4 regions of the Kitasatospora sp. NPDC088779 genome follow, and region 2 is predicted to be linked to each of the others. Evidence: riboswitches for the same ligand, from Rfam matches in the RefSeq annotation. Region 2 holds a riboswitch; each other region holds the start of a gene.
The links. Region 2 has a riboswitch for cobalamin ahead of AB0P03_RS20200 (CoA-acylating methylmalonate-semialdehyde dehydrogenase). Riboswitches for the same ligand answer to the same signal wherever they lie in the genome.
Positions count from the first base shown of each region.

Region 1: linked by a shared signal. The riboswitch ahead of AB0P03_RS11840 (iron ABC transporter permease) and the one ahead of AB0P03_RS20200 (CoA-acylating methylmalonate-semialdehyde dehydrogenase) in region 2 are both predicted to bind cobalamin.
Region 3: linked by a shared signal. The riboswitch ahead of AB0P03_RS00995 (HoxN/HupN/NixA family nickel/cobalt transporter) and the one ahead of AB0P03_RS20200 (CoA-acylating methylmalonate-semialdehyde dehydrogenase) in region 2 are both predicted to bind cobalamin.
Region 4: linked by a shared signal. The riboswitch ahead of AB0P03_RS05885 (cobalamin biosynthesis protein) and the one ahead of AB0P03_RS20200 (CoA-acylating methylmalonate-semialdehyde dehydrogenase) in region 2 are both predicted to bind cobalamin.

Region 1 is NZ_JBFBHW010000010.1:76,420-79,713, forward strand. It holds gene AB0P03_RS11835 (ABC transporter ATP-binding protein) at 1-253, opposite strand, end outside; gene AB0P03_RS11840 (iron ABC transporter permease) at 253-1,335, opposite strand; cobalamin riboswitch at 1,425-1,563, opposite strand; gene sodN (superoxide dismutase, Ni) at 1,652-2,047, opposite strand; gene sodX (nickel-type superoxide dismutase maturation protease) at 2,271-2,711, shown strand; gene AB0P03_RS11855 (CGNR zinc finger domain-containing protein) at 2,738-3,294, opposite strand, start outside.
Region 2 is NZ_JBFBHW010000019.1:126,838-130,131, forward strand. It holds gene AB0P03_RS20190 (hypothetical protein) at 1-208, shown strand, start outside; gene AB0P03_RS20195 (nitrilase-related carbon-nitrogen hydrolase) at 323-1,267, opposite strand; cobalamin riboswitch at 1,596-1,787, shown strand; gene AB0P03_RS20200 (CoA-acylating methylmalonate-semialdehyde dehydrogenase) at 2,003-3,294, shown strand, end outside.
Region 3 is NZ_JBFBHW010000001.1:209,388-212,681, forward strand. It holds gene AB0P03_RS00980 (AAA family ATPase) at 1-50, shown strand, start outside; gene AB0P03_RS00985 (DNA-formamidopyrimidine glycosylase family protein) at 131-940, shown strand; gene AB0P03_RS00990 (metalloregulator ArsR/SmtB family transcription factor) at 995-1,378, opposite strand; cobalamin riboswitch at 1,460-1,674, shown strand; gene AB0P03_RS00995 (HoxN/HupN/NixA family nickel/cobalt transporter) at 1,704-2,816, shown strand; gene rpmG (50S ribosomal protein L33) at 2,929-3,093, opposite strand; gene rpmB (50S ribosomal protein L28) at 3,219-3,294, shown strand, end outside.
Region 4 is NZ_JBFBHW010000005.1:58,127-61,420, forward strand. It holds gene AB0P03_RS05880 (alpha/beta hydrolase) at 1-984, opposite strand, end outside; cobalamin riboswitch at 1,253-1,385, shown strand; gene AB0P03_RS05885 (cobalamin biosynthesis protein) at 1,493-2,461, shown strand; gene AB0P03_RS05890 (cobyric acid synthase) at 2,458-3,294, shown strand, end outside.

The sequences.
Region 1 (3,294 bases), on a different contig from region 2:
GCTCCTGGGGGAGTGCGGCCACCCGCCGGGCGGCCTCGCGCGCGGTCAGCGCGTGCAGGTCCGCGCCGTCCAGCCGGACGGCCCCGGCGGCCGGCCGCAGCGCCCGGTAGACGCAGCGCAGCAGCGTCGACTTGCCGCTGCCGTTGGGCCCGACCAGTCCGACCACCTGCCCGGCGGCGGCGTCCAGGGCGACGTCGTGGACCAGCCGGGCGCCGGCCAGCTCGACCGAGACGGAGTCCAGGGCGAGATCCATCAGCGGCCTCCGAAGGAATAGCCGCGACGGCGCATCAGCAGCAGGAAACAGGGCACCCCGAGCACCGCGGTGACCACCCCGACCGGCAGTTCGGCGGGCGCCAGCAGGGTGCGCGAGACGATGTCCACCCAGACCAGCAGCAGCGCCCCGGCGAGCGGCGCGACCAGCAGCACCCGGCGGTGCCCGGCGCCGACCAGCATCCGGGCCAGGTGCGGCACCATCAGCCCGACGAAGCCGATCGCCCCGCTGACGGCCACCACCGTGCCGGTGACGGCGGCGGTCACCACGAACAGCTCGCGGCGCAGCCGGTCCGGGTCCACGCCCAGCGAGGCGGCCGTCTCGTCGCCCATGGCGAGCGCGTCCAGCCGGCCGGCGGCGCAGGCCAGGTACGCCAGGCCGGCCAGCACGGTGGCGGCGGCGATCGGCACCGAGCCCCAGGTGGCGCCGCCGAGGCTGCCGAGCAGCCACATCATGGCGTCCCGGGCGGCCTCGCCTCGGGCGGCCGCGAAGACCATCAGCGCGGTGACGGCGGAGAAGCCGTAGGAGAGCGCGGTGCCGGTGAGCACCAGCCGCAGCGGGGTGAGCCCGTAGGCCGTGCGCGCCGCGAGGTAGACCAGCACCATGGCGACCAGCGCGGAGCCGAACGCGGAGGCCGAGATCGCCCACACCCCGAGCGAGGCGAAGGCGCCGAGCAGCAGCACGGCGTTGGCGCCGACGGCCGCGCCGGAGGAGATGCCGAGCACGAACGGGTCGGCCAGCGCGTTGCGCACCAGGGCCTGGACGGCGACCCCGGTGGCGGCCAGCCCGGCGCCGACCACCGAGGCCAGCACGGCGCGCGGCAGCCGGATCTCCCAGACGATCGCGTAGGCGGCGGCCTCGTCCGCCTCCAGCCGTCCGCCCGTCAGCCCGGCGGCCAGCAGCCGCATGGCGCGGGGCAGGCCGATCCCGGAGGCGCCCAGCGCCACGCCGCAGAGCAGCGAGAGCAGCAGGGCGGCGGCCAGGCCGACGGCGAGCGGGAGGGCGGGTATTCGGCGGGCGGGCGGGCTCGTTGCGCCACTGCCCGCGGCTGCGGTGCTGCTCACGGTGCGCCTTGCCTCGGGCCGCGGGTGCGCGGGGGCGGCACCGGTCGGGCGCGGGCCCGGGCGCCATCCCCTCGCAGTCCACGGCGAGTTGTCGGGAGTTCAGCGGCCGGGGGCGATCGGGCTGGCGCGGCCCCGGGGCCGTGCTCACCGTTGCGGGTCAGCGCCGGATTCACACCGGACTTCCCCCTCGGACGCCCTGGCAGCATAACAGCCACTCAGGCTAGGCAACCCTTACCGGGCTCGGATGGGGCGTGAACGCACGACCGCCCCCGTCCGGGCTCGCGGACGGGGGCGGTCGGGTGGCGACGCGTCAGGCTCAGGCCTGCTTGGTCTCCCAGAAGATCTTGTCGACCTCGGCGATCAGGTCCAGCAGGGCCTGGCCGGTGGCGGGGTCGGTGGACGCCTTGGCGGCCGAGGCGGCCTTCAGGGTGTCGTTGATCAGCTGGTGCAGCTGCGGGTACTTCTCGAAGTGCGGGGCCTTGAAGTAGTCGCTCCACAGCACCGAGATGTGGTGCTTGACGGCCTCGGCACGCTGCTCCTTGATGATCAGGGCGCGGGTGCGGAAAGCCGGGTCCTCGTTGGCCTGGTACTTCTCCTGGGTGCCCTTGACCGACTCGGCCTCGATCCGGGCCTGCGCCGGGTCGTACACGCCGCAGGGCAGGTCACAGTGGGCGTGGGCGGTGGCGCGCGGTGCAAACAGACGAGAGAACATGGGAGTCCTTCCTTAGATCGTCTTCCCGCGCCCGAGATTACCCTTCCGCACCCGGGGTTTCGCGATCGGGCGGTGGGCCTAGGGCAAAAGGCGGACCCGGAACCGGGGTAATCCGGACATCGAACGGATCGAACGGGGTGACGGTCCGTACGGCAGACTGGGACCGGGCGGTCCGGGAGGAGGAGTCGTGGCGCGGAGCACGGAACCGGCGGACGCGGAACCGATGGGCACGGAACCCCGGGGCCGGGGCCGGGGCGGCGGCGCGGTGCCGTTCGGGCTGGTCGACGTGGCGGGCCCGTCGATGGTCCCGACCCTGCGCGAGGGCGACCAGTTGCTGGTGCGCTACGGCGCGCCGATCCGGCCCGGCGCGGTGGTGCTCTTCCGGCACCCCTTCCAGCAGGACCTGCTGGTGGTGAAGCGGGCCGCCGAGCGGCGTCCGAGGGGCTGGTGGCTGCTGTCCGACAACCGGCCGGTGGACAGCGACAGCCGCAGCTACGGCCCGGTCCCGGACGAGCTGGTGCTCGGCCGGGTGCTGCTGCGGCTGCGCCCGCGCCCGGCCTGGCTGGCGCCGGGGCGGCGGCTGGAGCGGCTGCTGCTGGGCACCCGGCTGGCCCGGGTGCCGGGTCTGGCCCGCCGCCTGGGCGTCTGGGCGGACGAGCTCTGACCCCCTGGGCCCGGCCCGGACAGGACCTAGCCGGCGGCGCCGAGTGCCGCGGCCTCGGCCTCCTGGCGCTTGCGGGCCCGGTACGCGGCGACGTTGGCGCGGGTCGCGCAGCGGTCCGAGCAGTAGCGGCGGGAGCGGTTGGTCGAGGTGTCCAGGTAGGCGTTGCGGCAGGGCGCGGCCTGGCAGATGCCGAGCCGGTCGGCGCCCAGCTCGGTCAGGTGGACGGCCAGGCCCATGCAGGCGACCGCGCTGAAGTGCGCGGTGGCGGTGGGCGAGTTGTCGGCCAGGTGCAGGTGCCAGCGCGGCCGGCCGGCGTCGTCCAGGTAGTCGTGCCCGGAGACCAGCGGGCTGACCGGGTACTCCATCAGCAGGCTGTTCAGCAGGTCGACGCCCCGGATCTCGTCGCCCTCGGCGGCGGCCTCGAAGACCCCGCGCAGCCTGGTCCGCACCGCCCGCAGCCGGGGCAGGTCGGACTCGTCGGCCTGTGCGGCGGCCCGTGAGGAGTCGGAGAACAGGCCGCGCACCGCGTCCACGGACGTCAGCGTGTCGGTGCCGCGCCCGGGCTCCTCGGTGTTCACCAGCC
Region 2 (3,294 bases):
CTTCAAGATCACCTCGTCGGCGTCCGGTGCGGACGCTCAGTCCACCCCGCCCACCTGGGAGTTCGATGCCGTCCACGAGTCCGACGGCTACACCGTTTCGGCGGGCGCGTCGAAGCCCGGCCAGGGTGTGAGTGTGATGGTCGTCCTGCCCTGCCAGGCCCCGCCGTCCGCCGGTGCGGCTTCGCCCGCTCCGACGGCCACCACCTGAGGTCGGCGCGTCGGTCACGTCAACTACGCTACTGGAAAAGGTAGTTGGCGTCAGTCCCGGCACGTCGACTCGTGGCGGCGGGACGCCCCGGCGTGGGTGCGCCGGGGCGTCCGGTCAGGCGTCGGTGCGGCTCGTCGCGGTCAGCGGGGCGTACAGCTCGGGGCGGCGGGTGCGCAGGAGGCCGAACTCCCGCCAGTCCCGGCACTGGTCGAGGTCGAGGTCGGCGACGAGGACGGCGGGCCGGTCGCGCGGGGCGCGGAGCAGGATCCGGCCGTACGGGTCGGAGATGAACGACGAGCCGTAGAAGGTGGACCGGCCCTCCGTCCCGATCCGGTTGGGCACGATCATGAACAGCGCGTTGGCGAGGCCGTTGGCGCTGATGGCGTGCTCCCACATGGGCCGGGTGTCGAAGTCCGGGAGGTCCACCTCGGAGCCGATGGCGGTGGGGTGGACGAGGACTTCGGCGCCGCCGAGCGCGTAGGCGCGGGCGAGTTCGGGGAACCACTCGTCCCAGCAGGTGGGGAAGCCGAAGGCGGCGCCCTGGTGGGCCAGGACGGGGAACCCGCTGTCGCCGGGGCGGAAGCACAGGTCCTCGCGGTAGCCGGGGAAGGCCGGGATGTGGTTCTTCCGGGTTCTGGCGACGAGGGTGCCGTCGCGGTCCACGCAGACGGCCGTGTTGTAGCCGAGGCCGCCGTCCTCGGCGCGCTCGTACAGGGAGGCGTGGACGCTGATGCCGAGTTCGGCGGCGAGTTCGGCGGCGAGGCGGGTGGTGGGCCCCGTCTCGACGTCCTCCAGGTGGCGGGCGGCGCCCTCCCCCATCGGGTCGTCGGTGTTGCAGAAGTAGGGACTGCGGGTCAGCTCGGGCAGGCACACCATCGTCGCGCCCTGCGCGGCGGCGAGTGCCACGCCCTCGCGCAGCCGGGCGTCGTGCTCGGCCGGGTCGGTGTGCCAGCGCATCTGCACGAGCCCGACGCGCAGCGGCGCGCGTTCGGCCGGCCTGGTGCGGCCGGGGGAGCCGAGCGGGGAGCCGAAGGAGGTGAGGACGGCGTACGAGGTCACGGGCGGACCGTCCTCGTCTGCCGGCGGGACGTCCGGCAGGTGCGGGAGGCGGGGCCTCCGGCGGCCGTGCGGCCGGTGGTGGTGGACGTGGTCATGGGTGTTCCTTCTGTTCTCTGGTGCCGACGCGGCCCTGCGGTATAACTGAAAGTTCAGTCAGCTTTGCTGGCGTGGTGAAGAATCTAGCCATGCCGGAACGTTCCGGCAAGGGGGTGGCCTGCGAATGGTGGGCGGTTACGCGGTTACGCGGCTGCGCGGTGACCGGCGTCGGGCAGGGCTCGGCGCGGCGGAAACCCGATGGCGCAACGCGCGTGCGGGCCTCTGGACTTACTAGGACGTCCAACTATATGGTCGACGGCAGGTCCGCGGTGTCAGGGAAGCCGGTGTGAGTCCGGCACGGTCCCGCCACTGTGACCGGGGAGTTCGTCCTCGCAGACGAAGGCCACTGGCAGCCAGCCGGGAAGGCCTGGGGGCGTGCGGTGATCCGGGAGTCAGGATACCGGCCGCGGGTGTTCCGTGTTTTCCACGAGGATGGAGACGACACGCATGACTCCGGGCTGCTCCCGCTCCACTGCCGCTCCTGGTCGTCCCGTGCCGACGGCCGCCGGGGCCCCGACGCCCTGACGTTCCGTTCCGCCGCCGCACGCCCGTGCCGCGGGGCGCACCACCGTGTGCCCGCCGACCCGCGGCGGCCTCCGATCCTCCTCCTCTCCCCACCCTGTCGAGAGAAGGAACCCGATGGTCCGAGAACTGACCCACTTCGTCGCCGGCAAGCCCACCGCCGGCACCTCCGGTCGCTTCGGCGACGTGTACGACCCCAACACCGGCCGGGTGCAGGCCCGGGTGCCGCTGGCCAGCCGGGCCGAGGTCGAGGCGGTGATCGCCGACGCCGCGCAGGCTCAGCCCGGGTGGGCCGCGTGGAACCCGCAGCGGCGGGCCCGCGTCCTGCTGCGCTTCCTCCAACTCGTCGAGCAGGAGAAGGACGAGCTGGCCCGGCTGCTGTCCGCCGAGCACGGCAAGACCGTGGCCGATGCCCACGGGGACATCCAGCGCGGCCTGGAGGTCGTGGAGTTCGCCGCCGGCATCCCGCACCTGCTGAAGGGCGAGTTCAGCGACAACGCGGGCACCGGCATCGACGTGTACTCGATGCGCCAGCCGCTCGGCGTGGTCGCGGGCATCACGCCGTTCAACTTCCCGGTGATGATCCCGCTCTGGAAGGCCGCACCCGCCCTCGCCTGCGGCAACGCCTTCGTCCTCAAGCCCTCGGAACGCGACCCCTCGGTGCCGCTGCGCCTCGCCGAACTGCTCCTGGAGGCCGGGCTGCCGCCGGGCGTGCTGAACGTGGTCAACGGCGGCAAGGAGGCCGTGGACACCCTGCTGGAGGACCCGCGGGTGCAGGCGGTCGGGTTCGTCGGCTCCACGCCGATCGCCCAGTACGTCTACGCCACCGCCGCCGCGCACGGGAAGCGGGCGCAGTGCTTCGGCGGTGCCAAGAACCACCTGGTCGTGATGCCGGACGCCGACCTCGACCAGGCCGCGGACGCGCTGATCGGCGCCGGCTACGGCTCGGCCGGCGAGCGCTGCATGGCGATCTCGGTGGCCGTCCCGGTGGGGGAGGAGACCGCCGACGCCCTGGTGGCCAAACTGGTCGAGCGGATCGCCGCGTTGAAGGTCGGGCGCTCGGACGACCCGGCGGCGGACTTCGGCCCGCTGGTCGGCGCCGACGCGCTGGAGCGGGTCCGCGGCTACCTGGACCTCGGGGTCGAGGAGGGCGCCGAACTCGTGGTCGACGGGCGGGACTTCCGGCTGGAGGGGCACGAGGGCGGCTACTTCCTCGGCGCCTCGCTGTTCGACCGCGTGACTCCCGACATGCGGATCTACCGGGAGGAGATCTTCGGCCCCGTCCTGACCGTGCTCCGCGCCGCCGACTACGAGGAGGCGCTGCGCCTGCCCAGCGAGCACGAGTTCGGCAACGGCGTGGCCGTCTACACCCGGGACGGCGACACGGCGCGGGACTTCGCGCGCCGGGT
Region 3 (3,294 bases), on a different contig from region 2:
AGCTGGACCGCGTCATCCTGGCCCGGCTGATGGGCATGCCGGTGCGCTGACCTGCGACGATCCGGCGGTGTCGGTGCCGGCTGCGATGATGTGCGGGTCCTGTCGAACCACCCCGGGGGAGCTGACGCCCGTGCCGGAAGGCCACATCATCCACCGCCTCGCCGCCGAGAACCGGAAGGCCTTCGGCGGCCGCCCGGTCGAGGTGTCCAGCCCGCAGGGCCGGTTCGCCGACGAGGCCAAGGCCATCGACGGGCAGCTGCTCACCGCGGCCGAAGCCGTCGGCAAGCACCTGTTCCTCGGCTTCGAGGAGGGCGCCTGGGTGCACGTCCACCTCGGCCTCTACGGCGGCTTCGCCTTCGGTACCGGGCCCGCGCCCGAGCCGGTCGGCCTGGTCCGGCTGCGGCTGGCCAACGACGACGGCTACGCGGACCTGCGCGGCCCCAACACCTGCGCGCTGGTCACCGGCGCGGAGAAGGACGCCGTCGCCGCCCGGCTGGGCCCCGACCCGCTGCGCGCCGACGCCGACCCGCAGGCCGCCTGGCGCCGGATATCGGCCAGCCGGACGACCGTCGCCGCGCTGCTGATGGACCAGAAGGTGCTGGCCGGGGTGGGCAACGTCTACCGGGCCGAGGTGCTGTTCCGCCACGGGATCAACCCGCACCGCGCCGGCCGCGACCTCACCCGGGGCGAGTGGGACGCGATCTGGGCCGACCTGGTCGCCCTGATGCACGAGGGCGTCGGCGCGGGCCGGATCGACACCGTCCGTCCCGAGCACACCCCCGAGGCGATGGGCCGCCCGCCGCGCGTCGACGACCACGGCGGCGAGGTGTACGTCTACCGGCGGGCCGCGATGCCCTGCCTGGTCTGTGGCACCGAGGTCCGGACGGAGCAGCACGCCGCGCGCAACCTCTTCTGGTGCCCCGCCTGCCAGGCGGCCTGACCGCGTTCGAGGGTTGCTCCGGCCGGGCCCCGGCGCGTCCTCCGGAGGAGCCGGTCAGACGACGGCCGCGCTGGGCTCGTGGTGTTCGGCGGCGGCGCACGCGTCGAGGAGGGGGCGCAGGGCCTCGTCCACGAGCCGGTAGCGCACGATCCGCCCGTCCTTGTCCCCGGTGACCACGCCCGCGGTGCGGAGCAGCCGCAGGGCCTGGGACACGGCGGGGTCGCGCATGCCGGTGGCGACGGCGAGGTCGGAGACGGCGAGCGGGCCGGCCCGGTGGAGGGCGAGCAGGAGGGCGAGCCGCCCGGGGTCGGCGAGCAGGGAGAACCGCTCGGCCCAGGTGCGGACGTGCGCGGGGTCGCCGATCGCGGCGATGGCCTCGCAGACCCGGTGTCCGTCGATGGTGCGGTGGCCCGCGCGGTCGGCCGGTACGAGATGCATGCGCACATTGTTGCAGGAGGGGGCCTGTGATCCTGGACACCTGCGCAGGTGCGCAGCCTTGCAAGGGTGGGTCCTGGCCCCTACGGTGTTCCCCGCCGTGGTGCTCGGGAAGACCGGTGACGGATCCTCAGGGGTCCCAGTCCGGAGCGGCCCTCGCCACTGTGATCGGGCCATCGTGATCGTCGACGATGGAGAGACGTCCGTACCCACGACGCCACTGGGAGCCTCGCGCACCTGGGAAGGCGGGTACGGGACCCCCGTAAGCCAGGAGACCGGCCACGGCATCTCACGAAGTGTTTCCACGAGGTGCTGGAGCGTGACCCGAATGACCCTGCCCGAAACCGCCGCCGCCGAGGCGCCGGCGACACCGTCCGTGCTGCCCACGTTCCGCTGGAAGCGCGAGGACACCGTCCGCACGGCCGGGTTGATGGGGGTGATCCTGGCCATGCACGTGGTGGCCTTCGGGACGCTCGTCTTCCTGGTCGCGCCCCACAACTACGCGGTCGGCACCCAGGTCTTCGGGGTGGGCCTCGGGATCACCGCGTACACCCTCGGCATGCGGCACGCCTTCGACGCCGACCACATCGCGGTGATCGACAACACCACCCGCAAGCTGATGGCGGACGGCAAGCGGCCGGTCTCGGTCGGCTTCTGGTTCGCCCTCGGGCACTCCTCGATGGTGGTGCTGATGGCCGCCCTGGTGGCGGGCGGCGCGCAGCTGGCCAGCACGCTGATGGACGACGACTCGGCCACCCACAAGTGGCTCGGGATGGTCGGCACGACGGCCTCCGGCGCGTTCCTCTACCTGATCGGCGCGCTCAACCTGGCCGCGCTGCTCGGCATACTCAAGGTGTTCCGGGCGATGCGGGCCGGGTCGTACGACGAGGCGCAGCTGGAGGAGCACCTCAACTCGCGCGGCTTCATGGCCCGGGTGCTGAACCGGGCGACCCGGTCGATCACCCGGCCCGGGCAGATGTTCCCGGTGGGCATGGTGCTGGGGCTGGGCTTCGACACCGCGACCGAGGTCACCCTGATGGTGATGGCCGGGTCGGGCGCGGCGGCCGGGCTGCCCTGGTACGCGATCGTCTGCCTGCCGCTGCTGTTCGCGGCCGGGATGAGCCTGTTCGACACCCTGGACGGGACGTTCATGAACTTCGCGTACCAGTGGGCCTTCGCGAACCCGGTCCGGAAGGTGTACTACAACCTGACGATCACTGGGCTGTCGATCGCGGTGGCCTTCGTCATCGGCACCATCGAACTGGTCGGCGTGCTGCACGAGAAGCTCGATCTGACCGACCCGGTCACCGGCTGGATCGCGGGCATCTCGCTGGACAACGTCGGCTACGCGATCGCCGGGCTGTTCGTGGTGGTCTGGGCCGCGGCGATCGCCTACTGGAAGCTGGCCCGGGTGGAGAAGCGCTGGGTGGCCGCCGAGTAGCGACGGCTGCGATCAGCGACGGCAGCGATCAGCGACGGCGCCTCCCCCGGGATCCCGGGGGAGGCGCCGTTTCGTCGCTGCGGGCCGGTGCCGGTCGTCGGGCGGGCGGGGTTCAGCGCTCTTCGCGGAAGTCGACGTGCCGGCGCGCGACCGGGTCGTACTTGCGCAGGACCATCCGGTCCGGGTCGTTGCGGCGGTTCTTGCGGGTCACGTACGTGTAGCCGGTGCCGGCGGTGGAGCGGAGCTTGATGACGGGGCGCAGTTCGCTGCGGGCCATGGGTGTCCTCCCGGGTTGGCGGGGTGTTCGGGGCTGGGGCGAAACCGTACACCGAAATGGAAGTCATTTTCATCTGGTGTAACGTGGGCTCCGTCCCGCCCATTCCCGGACGCCAGGGAGCACCCATGTCCGCCCACTGCCAACTCACCGGCCGCCAACCCGGATTCGGCAACGCGATCTCGCACTCGCACCGCCGCACCC
Region 4 (3,294 bases), on a different contig from region 2:
GGCGCGGAAGGGGGCGACCTGGTCGTCGGGGCTGTGCAGGAGGAGGGTGGGGACGCGCAGGTCGGCGCCCTCGGCGATGCGGCCGAAGTCGGCGAGGTCGACGCCGGTGCGGCCCTCGGCGGCGAGGGCGCCGAGCTCGGCGGCGGCGCCGGTGTAGCCGGCCCGGGCGGCGCCGCGGCGGGCGGTGGCGGGCAGGTCGAGGACCGGCGAGTCCAGGACGAGGCCGCTGATGGCATGGGCCCAGGCGGAGCGGGAGGCCGTCTGGAGGGCCATGGTGGCGCCGAGGGACCAGCCGTACAGGATGACCCGGCCGGCGCCGCTGTCGAGGGCGAGCCGTACCGCCGACTCGACGTCGCGCCACTCGGTCTCGCCGAAGTGGCCGAGCCCGTCCGGCGAGGCCGGGGCGCCCTGGTCGCCGCGGTAGGTGACGGCGAGGGCGGGCAGGGCGAGGCGGTCGAGGACGGGGAGGACCGGGAGGGTCTGCTGCCGGTCGGCGCCGGGGCCGTGGACGAGGATCACCCAGGTGCCGCGTTTGCCGGCGAGGCGCCAGGCGGGGAGGGCGCCGAGTTCGCCGTCGGCGGCGGTGTCGGTGAAGGGGAGGCCGAGCGCCTCGGTGGGGTCGCCGAGGTGGACGCGGGGGGTGAAGCGGACCTCGGTGCCGGGGGTGAGGGTGCCCCGGTCCGCGCGGACGAGGCGGCGGGTGACGCCGTTCTCGTCGCTGTGCAGGACCTCCTCGACGACGGCGTGGCCGTGGTCGTCCCATTCCACGGCCCAGCGGCCGGGGCGAAGGCTCTCGGGGCGGCGGTTGAAGGTGATCCGGCCCGCGGCGAGGCTCCGCACCAGGACGGGGCCGGACTCCCGGGCGGCGCTCGCCGGGTGGACCAGCCGTTCGGAGGCCCGGCGGCCGATCACCAGGACGGCGGCCCCGGCGGCCCCGGCGCCGACGACGGCGGCCGCCACGACGGCCGCGGTTCCCCAACGCATATCGCTCCCCGCTCTGCTGGTCTTGGACCGGACGGTGTCCGGGCGGTGTCCGGGCACCAGTTCACCGGGGGGCCGCGCGGGCGGCCACCGGGCTGGGCCGTCCGGGGCACGGCGGGGCCTCGGGCTGGGCGGGCGTCAGGCAGGGCGGGGCGGGGCGGGCGGATCGGAGGTGGCGACGGGGCTCCGAGGTGTGACCAACCCCTCCGTGACCTCGGTTGACTCCCGGTTCGGCCGCGTGATGGGATCCTGGGGCCAAACGGAGGCATGCAGAGGAAGCCGGTGCGAGTCCGGCGCGGTCCCGCCACTGTCACCGGGGAGCACGCTCGGAACATTGCCACGGCGGACCGTCAGAAGCCGCTGGAAGGCCCGGGGGTGTGTCCGACCCGGAAGCCAGGAGACTCTCGCCCCCGGTACGTCGATCCAGGGCGCGGACCCTGAGTGAGGACACGCACGCGATGCAGGCTGCCCCGCCCCGCCGGACCCCACGCGGCCTTCCGCCGAACCCGCCGTGCGCCCGCTGACCCGCGCCGCCGCGTTCGCGCTCGGCGCCGCCGCGGGCTTCGCCGCGGACGCCCGCTTCGCCGACCCCCGGCGCGGCCACCCGGTGGCCGTCTTCGGCGGTGCGGCGACCCGGCTGGAGCGGCGGGTGTGGCAGGACGACCGGGTGGCCGGCGCCGGGTACACGGCGCTGTGCGTCGGCGCGGTCGCGGCCGGCGCGGTGGCCCTGGACCGTACGGTGGGCCGGCGTCCGCTGGGCCGGGCCGCGCTGGCGGCCGCCGCGACCTGGACGGTGCTGGGCGGCACCTCGCTGACCCGGGAGGCGCGCACCATCGGCCGGTCGCTGGCCACGGGCGACCTGGCGGCCGCGCGGGAGCGGCTGCCGCACCTGTGCGGGCGGGACCCGAGCGCGCTGGACGGGCCTCAGATCGCCCGCGCGGTGGTCGAGTCGGTGGCCGAGAACACGGCGGACGCCGTGGTGAACGCGCTGGTCTGGGGCACGCTGGCGGGCACCCCGGGGCTGCTGGCGTTCCGCGCGGTGAACACGCTGGACGCGATGGTCGGCCACCGCTCGCCGCGGTACGCCCGGTTCGGCTGGGCCTCGGCCCGGCTGGACGACGTGGCGGGCTGGCCGGGCGCCCGGCTGACGGCTCTGCTCACGGTGGCCGCCGCGCCGCAGCCGAAAACGGCCTGGCGGGTCTGGCGGCGGGACGGTTCGGCGCACCCGAGCCCGAACGCGGGCCAGGCGGAGGCGGCCTTCGCGGGCGCGGTGGGCGTCCGGCTGGGCGGGACCCTCCAGTACGGGGAGCGGGTGGAACACCGGCCGGTGCTGGGCGCGGAGTTGCGGCCGGTGACGGCGGACGACATCGAGCGGGCCTGCGTGCTCTCCCGGCGGGTGGGCGCGCTGGCCCTGGGTACGACGGTCGCGGGGCACGTCGCGCTGCGCTTGCTGACGACACGGTGGAGGGGAAGGGCATGAGCAACGCACTGCTGGTCGCGGGGACGACCTCGGACGCGGGCAAGAGTGTGGTGACCGCGGGCATCTGCCGCTGGCTGGCCCGGCAGGGGGTGCGGGTCGCGCCGTTCAAGGCGCAGAACATGTCGCTGAACTCCTTCGTCACCGCCGACGGCGCCGAGATCGGCCGGGCGCAGGCGATGCAGGCGCAGGCGGCCCGGGTGGAGCCGGAGGCGGCGATGAACCCGGTGCTGCTGAAGCCGGGGGCGGACGGCCGCAGCCAGGTGGTGCTGCTGGGCCGGCCGGTCGCCGAGGTGGGCGCGCTGGACTACCGCGAACGCAAGCCCGTCCTGCTGGAACGGTCGCTGGAGTGCCTGGCGGATATGCGCCGCCGCTACGAGGTGGTGGTCTGCGAGGGCGCCGGTTCGCCCGCCGAGATCAACCTGCGGGACCGGGACATCGCCAACATGGGCCTGGCGACGGCCGCCGGGCTGCCGGTGGTGGTGGTCGGGGACATCGACCGCGGCGGCGTCTTCGCGGCGATGTACGGGACGCTGGCACTGCTGTCGGCGGAGGACCAGCGGCACGTGGCGGGCTGGTTCGTCAACAAGTTCCGCGGCGACGCGCGGCTGCTGGCGCCCGGCCTGGACATGCTGCACGGGCTGACCGGCCGTCCGGTGCTGGGCACCCTGCCGATGCTGCCGGGCCTGTGGCTGGACGCCGAGGACTCGCTGGACCTGTCCACGGTGGTGGACCGGGTGGACGGCCGCGGCCCGCTCGGGGCGGACGTGCTGCGGGTGGCCGTGGTGCGCTTCCCCCGGCTGTCGAACTTCACCGACCTGGACGCGCTGGCGCAG